Regions from separate parts of the Brevibacillus sp. SKDU10 genome, predicted to be linked through region 1. Evidence: a T-box and tRNA genes for the amino acid it is inferred to sense, from the RefSeq annotation. Region 1 holds a T-box; the other holds one or more tRNA genes.
The links. The T-box of region 1 lies ahead of thrS (threonine--tRNA ligase). A T-box ahead of a tRNA ligase gene usually reads a tRNA of that ligase, here a tRNA-Thr.
Positions count from the first base shown of each region.

Region 2: it encodes a tRNA-Thr, which carries the amino acid that the T-box ahead of thrS (threonine--tRNA ligase) is inferred to sense. The anticodon was not compared.

Region 1 is NZ_LSSO01000002.1:81,412-89,192, reverse strand. Features, by position in the region: gene infC (translation initiation factor IF-3) at 1-401, opposite strand, end outside; gene AYJ08_RS23225 (hypothetical protein) at 512-718, shown strand; gene thrS (threonine--tRNA ligase) at 747-2,660, opposite strand; T-box leader at 2,740-2,982, opposite strand; gene ytxC (putative sporulation protein YtxC) at 2,993-3,910, opposite strand; gene AYJ08_RS00445 (FAD:protein FMN transferase) at 4,094-5,146, opposite strand; gene AYJ08_RS00440 (NusG domain II-containing protein) at 5,401-5,787, shown strand; gene AYJ08_RS00435 (Gx transporter family protein) at 5,771-6,337, shown strand; gene AYJ08_RS00430 (ATP-binding cassette domain-containing protein) at 6,369-7,205, shown strand; gene AYJ08_RS00425 (ATP-binding cassette domain-containing protein) at 7,181-7,781, shown strand, end outside.
Region 2 is NZ_LSSO01000155.1:125,070-132,850, reverse strand. Features, by position in the region: gene AYJ08_RS12520 (hypothetical protein) at 174-404, shown strand; gene AYJ08_RS12515 (hypothetical protein) at 664-984, opposite strand; gene AYJ08_RS12510 (YaiI/YqxD family protein) at 1,124-1,576, shown strand; gene AYJ08_RS12505 (phosphatase PAP2 family protein) at 1,579-2,238, shown strand; tRNA gene AYJ08_RS12500 (tRNA-Asn) at 2,336-2,409, shown strand; tRNA gene AYJ08_RS12495 (tRNA-Thr) at 2,411-2,483, shown strand; gene AYJ08_RS12490 (hypothetical protein) at 2,796-3,248, shown strand; gene AYJ08_RS12485 (YxcD family protein) at 3,236-3,535, shown strand; gene AYJ08_RS12480 (cytochrome d ubiquinol oxidase subunit II) at 3,607-4,635, opposite strand; gene AYJ08_RS12475 (cytochrome ubiquinol oxidase subunit I) at 4,632-5,954, opposite strand; tRNA gene AYJ08_RS12470 (tRNA-Leu) at 6,115-6,201, shown strand; tRNA gene AYJ08_RS12465 (tRNA-Gly) at 6,211-6,284, shown strand; gene AYJ08_RS12460 (ArsR/SmtB family transcription factor) at 6,666-6,989, shown strand; gene arsB (ACR3 family arsenite efflux transporter) at 7,028-7,781, shown strand, end outside.

The DNA of each region.
Region 1 (7,781 bases):
TCCAGCACCTGTTGTCCGATTTCAGAGTGGGTAATTTCACGACCACGGAAACGAATCGTACATTTCACTTTGTGTTCTTCACCCAGAAACTTTAGCACATTGCGAAGTTTCGTTTGGAAATCGTGTTCCTCAATGTTAGAGGAAAAACGAACTTCCTTCAGCTCAACAATTTTTTGATTCTTGCGAGCTTCTTTCTCCTTTTTCGATTGCTCATACTTGAACTTACCAAAGTCCATGATACGGCAAACGGGAGGTTTTGCTGTAGGAGCTACGTTTACAAGATCTAAATCAGATTCTTGTGCAATACGTAATGCTTCTCTTAGTGGTACTACACCTAGTTGGTCACCGTTAGCACCAATTAAGCGTACTTCTCGAGCACGAATCGCCTCATTTACCAACATTTGATCCTTGCTAATGATTTGCCACCTCCATAGTCTTTCGAGAGCAAAAACGGATAATAGAAAAGCTGGTCTTGCATAGTTGAAAGCTTTTCATAAGCATGTGGCGATCAATGATCATCAACCGCCACATACATAAAAATGCGGACGCTATAGCGCCCGCATTTAATCTCACCTTTAGCAAAACAACGAATCAATCGGAGGCTTTGCATACGTTAGACCCGTCAACTGTCCAGCTAGACGTCGATTCAGGTGAGAAGCTGGGCGCTTCTGCTTCAATCTCGAAATGTGAAGTTATCACACCCAGTAATTTTACATAACAACTAGGTATTTGTCAAGCTTTGCATCTTATTTTCTCTCTAAAATCTCGTTTTGAAGATGAGCCAACACTTCAGCAACTGGCTTGCTGCCTAGATCGCCTTCTCCACGTTTGCGTACGGATAAAGCTCCCTCTTCCATCTCTTTTTCCCCGATAACCAGCATGTACGGGATTTTTTGCATTTGAGCTTCGCGGATTTTGTAACCAATTTTTTCATTACGAGAATCCAGTTCAACACGAATACCTGCTTGCAGCAATTGCTTGCGCACTTCCTCTGCATAAGGAACATGCACTTCGTTAATTGTCATCAAACGCGCTTGGATTGGTGCAAGCCAAGTTGGGAACGCTCCACCATAGTGCTCCACCAAGATACCAATAAAGCGGTCAAGTGAACCATACATAGCACGGTGCAGGACAACTGGACGATGCTTTTCATTATCCTGACCAATATAGCTTAGGTCGAATTTCTCAGGTAATTGGAAGTCTAGTTGAATCGTTCCGCATTGGTGACTACGTTTCAGAGCATCTGTAATTTGGAAGTCAATTTTAGGACCATAGAATGCCCCATCGCCTTCATTGATTTCGTATTCCATTCCTAGCTCATCCAATACGTTTTTCAGAGAGTTCTCTGCAATTTCCCATAGCTCATCAGAACCCATGGAATCCTCTGGACGAGTAGATAGCTCTACACTGTATTTAAAGCCAAATACGCTGTAGATTCTATCAATAAGTTGGATCATGCCTTTGATTTCTGCTTCGATTTGATCAGGACGAACGAATACGTGTGCATCATCCTGACAGAACGTACGAACGCGTAACATACCATTTAGTGCCCCAGAGAACTCATGACGGTGCACCTGCCCAAATTCGGAATAACGAATCGGTAGATCGCGATAAGAATGCATCTCGTTTTTATAAATCAGCATGTGCCCTGGACAGTTCATCGGTTTAAGGGCAAAAGTTGTATTGTCTACTTCAGAGAAATACATATTCTCATGGTAGTGATCCCAGTGACCAGATTGCTCCCATAAGCGTTGGTTCATCATGAATGGTGTACGAACTTCCTCGTATAAAGCTAGGTCCTGCAAACGACGTGAGAATTGCTCTAGCTCGTTGCGGATCGTCATACCATTTGGCAGATAGAAAGGCATACCTGGTGCTTCTTCAGAGAACATGTACAAGCTTAGTTCTTTTCCCAATTTACGATGATCACGTTTCTTCGCTTCTTCTAAGAAGTGCAAGTGTTCATCTAGTTCTGCCTTTTTCGGGAACGCTGTGCCGTATACGCGTTGTAATACTTGGTTATCCGAGTTACCACGCCAGTAAGCACCTGCTACACTCATCAATTTGAACGCTTTGATTACCCCAGTGGAAGGCAAATGTGGTCCACGGCATAGGTCAAAAAATTCACCCTGATGATACATTGTAATGACGGAACCCTCTGGTAAATCACGAATCAATTCTAGCTTCAAATGATCATTTAATTCACCAAAGATGCGTAATGCTTCTTCACGACTTACTTCTTTACGCTCAATCTTTAAGTTTTCCTTGATGATTTTGTTCATTTCAGCTTCCAATTTGATTAAATCCTCAGGAGTTAAGCTAACAGGGATATCCATGTCGTAGTAAAAACCATCTTCAATAACAGGACCAATCCCCAATTTCACATCGTTTCCAAATACACGCTTTACTGCCTGAGCTAGCAAATGGGCTGTACTGTGGCGGTATACCTCTAGGCCATCCTTAGTATCTAACGTCACAATTTCCACGTTTGTATCTTCATGAATAGGTGTAGTTAAATCTACAACTTTTCCATTTACTTTTCCTGCTACCGCTTTTTTCTTCAAGCTGGTGCTAATGGACCCTGCAATATCTTCAATTGTTACGCCCGCTTCGTATTCACGAGTAGAGCCGTCTGGCAGAGTTACTTTTACTTGCGCCATTTTCATAACTTCCCTTCCATATGTGTATCTTTTACCCGAGTCATCTCAGGCTTGAAAAAATAAAAAAACGCTCAATCCCAAAAGGGACGAGCGCTATTTCTCGTGGTACCACCCTAGTTCAGACTTATCCTCTAAAGCATGGATAAATCCCTCTACGTAAACGATAACGGCTTCACGCCGGCTAACCGATACTAGGCAAAATGCCGTTCCCAGTTGCTACTCGAAGGTGGTAAATCATTGTTCGCTGCGTGGTGAGCTTTCAGCCATGGCTCTCCTCTCTATAACGCTAAAACAAGATTCTTGTCCTTCTCACTGTATTTGACTCTTATTACTTATGTATTATAGTGACTGGAGAATTGGAAGTCAAGATTTCCAGGAGTCGTTAAACAATGAGCACAACTCACACACGCTAATACACGATCTCCAAATACAGCCCGCATTGTTTGCATCAAAACGTTGCTATCTTCCACCCCGTGTATAACGATCTTCTCCGGTGCAAGCGCAATTAATGCACTCATGATATGATCCTCTTGTCGATCCGGTCTAAACCCTAAAATGGTATCTAATTGGCTTAGGTCTATTTTGGCATCGTCTTGATCGTACATAATGAATTCTTGCGTTTCCCGCAGCACAACATGAACGAGCGGATAACGATGCTCTTGTTTCGATACAAAGAAGCGCAGTAATTCGACAAACTCCTGATATTCCTTATCCTGCTGATATTGCTGCAATCCCATTTCAAAGGCCTTGTCCAACAGGATGCGATAATTTTTCAAGCGGAATTTCACAAAACCTTCCAAATATAGGTACTGTTCTTCATCCAGATAGCGGAATACCTGTTCGTAAATTGCCGCTTTGCGCGTAGATCGGTTCATATTTTCCCGTACTTCGTCTAACTCATGGAATACAAATTGAATATAAGGATAAATTTCGTCAAACTTATGAATAAACGCTCCTTTTGCTTTTCGTTTTAAAAAGGTGCGCAACAATTCTACTTCTATAACCTGCACAGTCCATTCAGTAACCAGTAAAGCAACAAAGGAAGCCATATATTCTAAGGTCTCACAGGTATACTCTTCCCGTGACCAACTCACAAAGCGAAACTGCGTATGACATCCATGCTCCTCTACTCGACATTCGATGCGAACAGGGGATGTATCTATTTTCTCCTGCATGCTCTGGAGAATATGGCAGAACCTCTCAATGTAATGTTGATTTGTTGTTTGTAGGAATACGGATACTGTTTGCACGTGGTTCACCCCCCACCCGTTTATACAATCAGTATATGCCCAAGCCTTGGCGATATACTTTTAAACCATTGGAAAAACCATCAAACGAACGCTACGTTCATCTGACGGTTTTATCGAGTAAAAAGGGTGCTAGCAAACTGCAAATATTTTATTTTTGTGACTCATGAAAATCTCAGGCTTTATTTAATTAGCCATTTTATACTGTTCATTTGTCAATTCCCAATTACCTTTTAATCCGCTGGTAATGTAGACATTTTTGTCTTTTGTAATAAAAATCGCCTCGACATGGGGCAAGCTTTCCATAAATGACATGCCTTTTTCAAGCCCTAATGCAAAACCGGTCGTTGACAATGCGTCTGCATCGGCAGATTCATTCGTGATAATGCTAACGCTAAACAGATTATTGTCCACAGGAAATCCTGTAGCTGGATTTAAAATATGATGATAATGCTTACCATTTTCTTCAAAATAACGTTCATAAATTCCTGAAGTAACTACTGTCTTATTTGTAACCTTCAACTTTCCTAATTGATTGCCACGGTTGCGATCAGGATCTTGAATACCAATCACCCAATCCTTTCCATCCGGTTTCTTTCCCAATGCTACTATATTTCCACCTAAATCAATAATGGCACTGTTAAAGCCTTTTTCTGTTAAATAGGCAGCAATTTGGTCAGCAGCATATCCTTTGCCTATTCCACCTAGATCAATCGCCATGCCCGGCTGTTTTAAAAACACCGTTCTTTTAGCATCATCTAAGACAATTTGATGATAATCAATCACCTGTAATGCCTCTTTAAGCTTCTCCTCGGAAGGTACCTTAGCATTATCCTGCCCAATATTCCATAAACTCACTAATGGACCGATCGCTGGATCAAATTTCCCCGCTGATAGCTCTGCAAATTTCACGGCTTTCTTGATTACTCCATACGTCTCCTCAGATACAGGAACTGCTTGTTTTCCCGCTTGTTCATTGATTCGATAAACCTCACTGCCTTGCAGGGTGCGGCTTAAATGGAATTCGATTTCTTTCATGCGGGCTTCCAGATCTTTAAAATGCTTGTCTGTCACTTGGTCATCATATACACGTACAGTCACAATCGTGTCATAAATAAAAAAGCTTTCAGAATGTGGTTGGATTGCATTTTTCACAATTTCTTCATCAGGTTTAGAGACACAGCCATTTACGATGAGACTGAATAGTAAAAAAAACAGAAGCGCAAATTTGGGTTTCATGTTGCCAGTCCTCCGCTGTCTTTTCCCGTCTCGAGCCAAAAGTAAGGTCATTACGGGAGTTTTACCCGCTCTTATCCAAAGAATCACTCTTGTAAACGTAGACTTTCGGACAAAAGTGAACGTGGCGCATTATACCACTAGAATAATATTTTGGAAAGGAAGAGTATCACACCTCCATATTTTAGATCGTGTATAATACGTATTGACATTGCATGATTAGAAAATGAGAAAAAATGATAACAGGAGACAAAAACATGAAACGAGCGGATTTTATTTTAATTGGCATTGTGCTCGTCGTGGCTCTGGCTTTTCTTGTGCCTCGTTCCTTTCATACAGATTCAAGTGAAAAAATGCACAATGTCCATAAAGTAGCAAAGATTACCGTAAATAACCAATTATACAAAACCATTGAACTCACCAAAGAAGAACAAACCATTAAGCTTGATACTGAGCACGGCCAAAATATCCTGAAGATACATGATTATGGCATAGAAATGGTTGATGCCGATTGTGATGATAAGGTTTGCCTATCCTTCGGGTTTATCACTGATCCTAGTCAAACCATCGTTTGCTTGCCTCATCGCGTATTGGTGGAAATCGTTTCAGATGAAGGAGCTGACGTAGATGGCCTTGCCAAATAATTCTTCACAGGTAAATACCCAATCACAGGTATTAAAAAAAGCAGTGATTATCGCCATCTTCGCTGCAGTATCTGTGGTGCTTGGATTGATCGAATCAACCCTCCCCATTAACTTGCAATTGCCCGGGGCCAAGCTTGGACTAGCTAACATCATGGTGCTTTCCTGCCTGTATTTTTTATCTGGCAAGGACGCCTTTACCCTGATCATCTTAAAAACGCTGTTAACAGCCATGATTTTAGGTACGTTCTCCAGTTTTTTATTTAGTTTTTTTGGCGCTGTATTTAGCTTCATCGTTATGTTCGGATTAATGAAGCTAACCGGAAAATCCTTTAGCCTGATCGGGATTAGTATTCTAGGTGGGGTGGCACATAATATTGGACAGTTAACTGCGGCTGTGCTTATTTTTCAGACAAGCAAAATATTTTATTATCTGCCAGCCTTACTCGTAACAGGAATTCTTACCGGAGTATTTATTGGCATTGCTGTCCGTTATTTAATTCGTTCTTTATCCAAGATGGCTTTATTTCAGCCTTACGTTCCAGTCGACTAAGAATCAGTACATCCGAAAGCAGGTGAAGGCGTTGTCCCAACAACCATTGATTCAGCTTGAATCGGTTTCGTTTCAATTTCCAAATCAGCCTCCTCTTCTCACAGATATTTCTTTGCAAATCAAGCAAGGGGAACGCGTCGCCATCGTAGGGCATAACGGGTGCGGAAAATCCACTTTAGTTAAATTGCTGAATGGTCTGCTCCGACATACGCAAGGAGAAATTCGGGTGGGAGGGCAAGCTTTATCGGATGACAGCTTGCCGAGTATTCGCCGGCAGATTGGCATGGTCTTTCAAAATCCTGAAAATCAATTTGTGGGAACAACCGTTGCTGATGATATTCTGTTTGGGTTAGAAAATATGTGCTTGGAACGCTCTGTTATGCACGATAGATTAACCCACTACGCTGAAAAATTACATATTACGCATTTTTTACATAAACATCCAGATGAGCTGTCTGGTGGACAAAAACAACGAGTAGCGATCGCTTCCATACTTGCTATGCAGCCGAGGATCATCATTTTTGACGAGGCTACCTCAATGCTTGATGAAACAGCGAAAAACCAGATCGGAAAACTAATCGATGAATTACATTTGGAAGGCGCTTACACAAGCTTGTCCATCACCCATGATGCAGAAGAAATCTTAGCGGCTGATCGAGTAATAGCTCTAGCTGGTGGGAGATTACTGGCTGACACTACACCCCTTGAATTATTTTCCCAACCAGATTGGATTGCTGCTTGCCATCTCGATTTGCCTTTTACTTTGGCAGTAAGTCAGATGATTCATGATTTACATCCAGAAATACCTGTTCATTCAGATGAACAAGCTTTGATGGAGGACTTATGGCGATTCACTTTCATGAAGTAACCTACTCGTATCAACTTGGAGATTTGTTTCAGGAAACTGCTTTGGACAATATCCACGTAGGATTTCCTAGTGGCTCGTTTACAGCCATTATCGGGCCTAGCGGCTGTGGAAAATCAACTTTATTACAGCATATGAATGGCATTTTATTACCCACGAAGGGGCACGTTCACATTCTTGATCATGTCATTACCCCGCACCATTCAAAAAAAGGCATTCGCCAGCTTCGACAACGTGTTGGACTTATTTTTCAATTTCCAGAGCATCAAATGTTTGCTGATTCGGTAGAGAAGGAAATTGTGTTTGGTCCCAAAAACTACGGGGCTTCCCCCTCACAAGCAAGAGCATTAGCAGTTCAGGCTCTACATCAAGTGAATTTAGGTACAGAGTTTTTAGATAAGAATCCGTTTCAATTAAGCGGTGGTCAAATGCGTAAAGTCGCAATTGCCTCTATACTCGCTATGAACCCGGACATCCTTGTATTAGATGAGCCAACCGCTACCTTGGATTGTAAAAGTCGGCATGAGCTTCTACAGCTTTTGCATCATTTATGTAAACAGGAGCTCAAGACCGTTATCA
Region 2 (7,781 bases), on a different contig from region 1:
TTTGGAGTAAGTCTTTTTTGTAAAAAAATTTATTTTCCCTATAAGATTTTTGCTTCATTTTGAATAGCAAGGATAGAAGGATTTTACGTAAAGATTTTCTCTTTACCAACGCTCCATTTAATGCCATAATGTCGCCATACAGTGTCAATAATAGACAGGAGTGAAATGAAAGAATGAAACGCATTACTTTTCAAACCCCGGACGAGCTTGCCGATTATGGACGTGAGCGCGATGTAGCAATCACTGTGGAATATCGCGATGAAAATGGAAAGCAACGTCAAGTGATCCTATCTGATGAACGTTTAGCCGAAATTGGAGAGTATTTGGCAAAACCAAATGCTATGGCGTATTTTAAAGAGGAGAAAATCTTCTATGAAGTAATGGCTGCATGGCTTCGAGCCTGATAAGAGTAGCACGTCGTATCTGAAGACATACTCGATATGGCGTTTTTGCGGGTTTATAAGGTTGTTTATTTGGTTGGATGTACGTCCAACCTTAGCTTTATATCGCCTGAATATTCTGTCGATAATAAAGAACCGGGATTTAGCATTACAAGTTGGGATTAGCTATCAGGTTGTATAAAAAAAGCGTACGACAAACATAGCTTTATACATATTTTCATACACAAAAAGCCGATCCGCTTACAGCTCAAGCATAGAAATATCACCCGTGTATTTCTGTCGGTTCAAAATCCTGCTGAGTACGAAACCAAATGTTTAGATCATTGATTGTACTCGCTAACTCAGCAATTTCAGAATTAAGCTCACACGAACGTTCAAAATTCTCTTCCTGATAGAGCTCCGCTTGTTTTTTGTTAATAACAGCTTCAAGAGCGATCACGCGATCTGGTATTCTAGAACGAATTTCTTCCCATTGCAACAAGATATCGGCCCTCTCAGCAGGATCGTATTCTTCCCATTCCAAATAGAGAAAGGGAAGGAGAATGCCAAGCCGCTCCTCATGTTTGAATTCATAGCGTACCACGTATCTGACTCCCTTCAGCAAAGCATGCTATAATTATCGTATACGAAAAAGAGCAAATAATATAGAGCTATGCTACATAAAACTGCAAATATAGAAAAGCTGATGTATGCAGGATACAGTTATATGAAAGGAATATAATATGAATCAAAAATCTAGAGTCTTAATAGATGCAGATGCTTGTCCCAAAAAGGCTCTCCAGATAGCAGTCGAGCTATGTCAACAATACGGCTATGAGCTGATTACCTTCGCTAGCTATAACCATCAATTTCAGCATGATAATCATGTGGTTGTAGATGCAGGCTCACAAGCAGTGGATATTCGTTTAACGAATGAAGCGAAAGCAGGCGATATCGTGGTGACGCAGGATATTGGTTTGGGCGCTATGGTAATGGGGAAGGGTGCCAGATCCCTGACGCCACATGGTAAAATTTTTACTTCGGATAGCATTACGTTTGATTTAGAAGTACGTAATGAAAAGGCGAGATTCCGGCGTGGCGGTGGACGGACAAAAGGACCGCACGCTAGGACCCCATTGGATGACCAACATTTCCGGGAAGCACTGACGCACCTGATGCAGGAGGGAGGCGAGTAGTGATGAAAAAAGACAGGATGCAAGACGCCTCACCCTTTCATAGCAGGTTTTCTCTATTGATAGCAGCTATTTTATTTATCGCTTTCTTTTGGATAACCTATCTTGTCATTGGGCTCGGTTCTAGTGTGATGGATGAATGGGGCATCATGATGAGTAAGGAAGTACGCAAGCCCTACTTAACGATTATTATGCATGCTATTACCCAATTGGGAGATGTGTACATTTTAGTGATTGTGGTAGTCCTGTTTGTCACAGGCTGGTGGAAAAAACATCGGGTAGAGTCCTGGTTTTTTCTGGGAACGCTTGCTTTGGGGTTTTTAGGAAAAGAAATTCTCAAAAGAACGATTATGCGCGAGCGGCCTATCGATGTAAATTTGATTGATCTTCCGTCCTCATGGTCCTTCCCTAGTGGACATACGACCTTTAGTACCTTATTTTTTGGAATGGGAGCCTATTTGCTATGGAAGCATCAGCGTGGGCGTACAAACGCATGGATTTGGCCGATGATAGGCATTGCCATTCCTTTATTGGTTGGATGCAGCCGAATTTATTTAGGAGTCCATTTTTTCAGTGATGTTGTGGCAGCTTGGTTATATTCTGCTGGATGTATCCTCGTATCAGCCTATTTGTATGAAAGAAGACAGGTACGAGCCATAAATTAAGTAAGGATTAAAAAAAGAAGTAGCCAAACGAACTCTGTTGACATATAAATGGGAAGTATGGTAGGGTAAATATTAATTGTTGCATTTATCTGACTATTCCTCAGCAGCTCAATGGTGGAGCAACCGGCTGTTAACCGTAGGCTGGCTGTTCGAGTCCGTCCTGAGGAGCCATGCTCCTGTAGCTCAGTCGGTAGAGCGTTTCCATGGTAAGGAAGAGGTCGCAGGTTCGATTCCTGTCGGGAGCATTCCTTTCACCGTTATAGATTGATGAGGCGTGACCTAGCAGGGTAGCGTCTCTTTTTATTGAAAAAATTATTTTTTACAGTTTTACCGTTGCTTTTTTCTGGAAAAAAGCGAAATCTGTGTTACAATGATATGCATAAACACTTATATCGTGTTGGTATGCGTCAGCCTGCAAAAGAGTTGTTACTTTTGAGAACGATACACGGCTGGAAGTGTCATTCTTCTTCAAAAAACTTCTTACATGGTGAAACCTTTTACCTGTCTGATCGTATACCTTACTTGTCAGTCGAAAAGAGAGGGGAATACATTTTATTATGAAAAGAAACAAGCTATTGATGGTCTTCATGGCATTAGCATTAATGTTTACGACCGTTGGAATAAACGCTCATGAAGTAGACGCAAAACGCGGTGGTGGATACAAGTCTGGTTCGAAATCATTCCAACCTACACAAAGTACAACTACTCCGAAATCTAATGCAAAGCAAGATCAAAACGTAAACAGCAAAACAAACACTACTGCACCAGCAGCAAATACTGCTAGCAAAAGCGGCGGTTTCATGAAAGGCTTATTGTTTGGCGGATTGGCAGGTATGTTGTTTGGTGGTCTGTTAGGTCACCTAGGAGGTTTTGGAGCGTTTGCTGCCGCATTATTGAATATCCTTATGTTAGTAGGGATTGTCTTGCTGGTGGTTCGTCTCTTCCAGATGGTGCGAAATAATAAAAACAATAATAAATATAAGGAACAGGAAAACCGATGGAAACAATAAGACTATTAGAACAGGATCTTATTAATGCAATTTGTCTTTACATTGCTGAGAAAAGAGAGATCGAACCTTATCAAGTAAATGTCGAACTGATGTGGGATGAGGAATATGGTTATTCTGCCGAAGTGAATGCGAACGGGCGGGAGCAGGTTCTGATTGAGGCCAATATGTTAGAGGCCCTGCGCAAGTACTTGCGTGATCAGATGGAACTAGATCCATTTTCAGCTCGAATTCAGCTAGATATTGATGATGAAGAGGGCATGATCGCTCTTGTTTCCTACAACGAATGATGAAAAGCCACGTGGAGCTTCTACACTCTGCGTGGCTTTTTCCTTGTGTAGCCATATTTACAGGTAGCCTGTTACGACTTTTTGGCTTCTCTTGTATCATTCATAAATAAACGCCAGAAGTAGAGAAAGCCCGGAGTCAGAATAGCAAAACCTACGATATAGACAACAAACATAGCTCGAAAATTATTCGGATGGGTGAAGCCTGATTCAATCGTAACATCTGGATAAACCAAATAAGGAAGATGGGCTATACCATAGGCATAGCTGGCTAACAGGTACTGAATGATAGCAGCAATGGTAGCAAGACGTGGGAAGCTAAGCCAGCCTTTTCGTCTAGATGTACCATATAACGATATGTAGGAGAGTAGGAAAAAGCCAGCAGAAGCGACGAGCCAGCCAGTCTGAGAACGCAAATTGGCATAAATCCACGAGGCCTCGTTGGACATGGTAATTACGACCGCAATGGCCAGCCCAATTGTGATAGGACCTACAATCCGAGCATCTCTGCGATAAATTTGAAATGCTTCCCGTTCGCCAAGAACATTGGAAAAATCGGCTAGCAAAAGTGAGGAGAGAAAAAGAGTACTAGTAATCGCCAGCCCAATATACATATATTCATGTGGACTAGAAAACAGTCTGAGTAGCTGAAGCTGTTCGTAGCCGTTTTCAAGTGTAATAAAACCGCCCTGTGTGATTGGCAATACACTGATTAATAGGGCAGGAATCAAGATACCCGTAATGCCTGAGATTATCGACATCATTTTACGATAATCCTCTACTACATGAGAAAAAACCAAGAAGGCACTTCGCAACAACAGCAAGAGCAATATTAAACTGCCAGGTATAATCAATACAGTACCTAACGTATAGGTAGCTCCTGGGAAAAAGGTAACAAGTGCTATGACGATCAGCACGATAAAGACATTCGTTACTTCCCAGGAGGGAGAGAGGTAACGATTAGCGATTTGGGTTGCTTTGGTCTGCTCGCGATCCCGATAAATCATAGACCAAAAGCCCGCACCAAAGTCGATGGAAGCAGCGACCGAATAGATAAAGACGAACCCCCACAACATGGTAACTGCAATAATGGTATCACTCATGCTTCTCCCTCCAAGCTGATGGGATGTCGGCGGAAATAATAACGGAAGACTAGGATTGTTGCGATAGCCATGAACAGATAGATTCCTAAGAATAACAGAAATAGCGTACCTAAGCCCTGTGACTGGGTAGTAGCATCTGCTGTTTTCATCACACGATATAAAATCCAAGGCTGACGGCCGGTACATGCGAAAATCCAGCCAGCCTCAATACCTAGCATAGATAAAGGACCACTTAGGACAAAAATCCACAATACCCATCGAGGATAATGAGAATGCTTGAGCCATTTTTTCCAAGCAAAACCGATAAAACCGACGAAAATGAGTGCACCACCAACCAAGACCATAAAATTAAAGAGGGTATGGACAAAGAGTGGAGGCCATTCGTCCCGTGGGAAATCATTTAGCCCTACGACCACCTCATTTGGTGTATTTCCCGCTAGCACACTTAGCAACCAAGGAATTTCAAGTCCATATTTTACTTGCTGTGTCGCCTCATCTGTGATTCCACCAATAACAAGAGGAGCATGGGACTGTGTCTCAAATAAGCCCTCTGCCGCGGCCAATTTTTCTGGTTGATATTGATGCAAATGCTGAGCAGAATCATGTCCATTGATCCCTGTCAGTAAGGAAAATGTACCACCGATGACCAGCCCCATTAATAAGGCTTTTTGATGAAAGGCATACTCACGAGAGGTTTTATTGACCTTCAGCATTTTATAGGCCGCGATCGATGCAATGATAAACGCACCTGTCATATAGGCGGAAACAACTACATGCCCGGCTGTAACAAAAAAGCTAGGGTTAAAAAATGCTTTCCAAGGGTCGACGTCAACCACTTCTCCATTGACCAAATGAAAGCCGGTCGGAGTCCCTTCAAAGGCGTGAACATTGGTAATGAGCACAGCGGAAGCAGTGGCTCCAATTAAAACAAGTAGTACGCTTACAATTCGCATTTTGGGAGATAGACGATGTGCTGCATACACATAAATAGATAAAAACAAGGCTTCTAAAAAAAAAGCAAAGATTTCAATTTGGAATGGGAGAGAGATAACCTTGCCGACGACTTCCATAAAACCTGGCCATAGTAAGGATAATTGCACACCTGAGATCGTTCCAGAGGGAATAGCGATACCAAGTAAAATGGCCTGTCCCTTGGTCCAGCGCTTTGCCATAAGTGAATAGTCGGTGTCCTTTGTGCGCTGATACAACAGCTCTGCGATTAAAATCATTAACGGTAAGCCAACGCCAAGCGAAGCAAAGATAATATGAAAGCCCATCGTCATACCAAAGGTGCTTCTGGCGATCAGAATTTGATCCATATCCCATCAACCTTTCTCCGTAACAAGTTCCTCCTTACCTTTGCATTATTTTCCTGTTATTATGCATGAAGGTTGGAAAAAGGCTCCATTTTGCTTTGGGATAGCTACTTGATTTCTAAGGAAAATCGTGCTACAATATTTTTACACAAATCCTAATTTTGCGGTCATGGCGGAATTGGCAGACGCGCTAGATTCAGGTTCTAGTGGTGGCAACACCATGGAGGTTCAAGTCCTCTTGTCCGCACCAATCATATATGCGGGTGTAGTTCAATGGTAGAACTCCAGCCTTCCAAGCTGGTCGCGTGGGTTCGATTCCCATCACCCGCTCCATAGTTTTATTTGTCAAAAGCCTTGTATATCAAGGCTTTTTTTATTTTATCTCTCTGTATATGTTTCTCAAAACCCAACTTTGGTGACGAATTGAGGAGGACTAAATTTATTCGGGTTAAGTGTATCAATCGTTCTGCCGTCTCTCGATTCATCTTACTCGTAACATGGGTATAGATATCGGCATTTGCTTCGTTGAAAGTTTGGTATGTCATAAAACGTTCTTGGATGTCTTTTAATTTTACACCGCTTTCAAGCAGAAAAATGGTGTTTAGTGATATACATGTGGTCACTCTTCTTAAGGTTATATTTGAAATGACCTTCGCATAATGATAATATAGCCATATAGCTATATGGTAATTATAAAAGGAGGCATTTATTCACATGGATTTAATCCAACTTTCTTTGGCTCTAAAAGCATTAGGTGATCCAACCCGGCTTAAAATCATTGCCTTATTAAATCAAAGAGATTGTTGCGTATGTGAATTAGTCCCGATCTTTGGAATTTCTCAACCTTCGATATCTAGGCACATGAGTCGTTTAAAGAACGAGAATTTAGTAAATGAAACACGGAAAGGTCAATGGGTCTTCTACTCTTTGAATCGTTCAACAATGAAGCAAATTGGCTTATCTCTAGCACAGTTACCGGATTGCACTTCAGATTTTGAGAAATTAAAAGAAGCAAACTTACAGATTACTTGCGATTAAACCCTCTACTAAAAAGAAATGTAAGGGAGATTGTAACGATGAGTAATGTGGGGAAAAAACGTCTTTCGTTTTTAGATCGCTACCTAACACTTTGGATTTTTCTGGCTATGGGTATTGGGGTTGGCCTTGGGTTTATCTATCCACAGTTTGTTACTGGGTTAAATAGCTTACAGGTGGGAACCACATCCATTCCTCTTGCAATTGGACTTATCTTAATGATGTACCCACCACTTGCTAAGGTGCGTTATGAAGAAATGGGAAGAGTATTTAAGGATACCAAGGTTTTAATCCTTTCTCTTGTTCAAAACTGGATTATCGGCCCAATTTTAATGTTTAGTCTTGCCATCTTATTCCTATCAGATAAGCCAGAGTACATGATCGGCTTAATTATGATTGGCTTGGCACGTTGTATTGCTATGGTAATTGTTTGGAATGATCTTGCCAAAGGAGACACGGAATATGCTGCTGGATTAGTGGCATTTAATTCAGTTTTCCAAATGCTTTTCTTCTCAGTGTATGCTTATCTATTTGTAACTATCATTCCAGAATGGTTGGGATTAGAAGGTGCAGTTGTTTCGATCACTATGGTGGAAGTAGCGAAGTCTGTCATGGTTTACCTAGGAATCCCATTTCTTGCAGGGATCCTGACACGTTTTACTCTTTTAAAAGTAAAAGGGCGTCACTGGTATGAAAATGAGTTTATTCCTAAAATTAGTCCCATCACCCTAATTGCCTTACTCTTCACCATTATCGTGATGTTTTCTTTAAAAGGCGATGCCATTATCAGCTTAC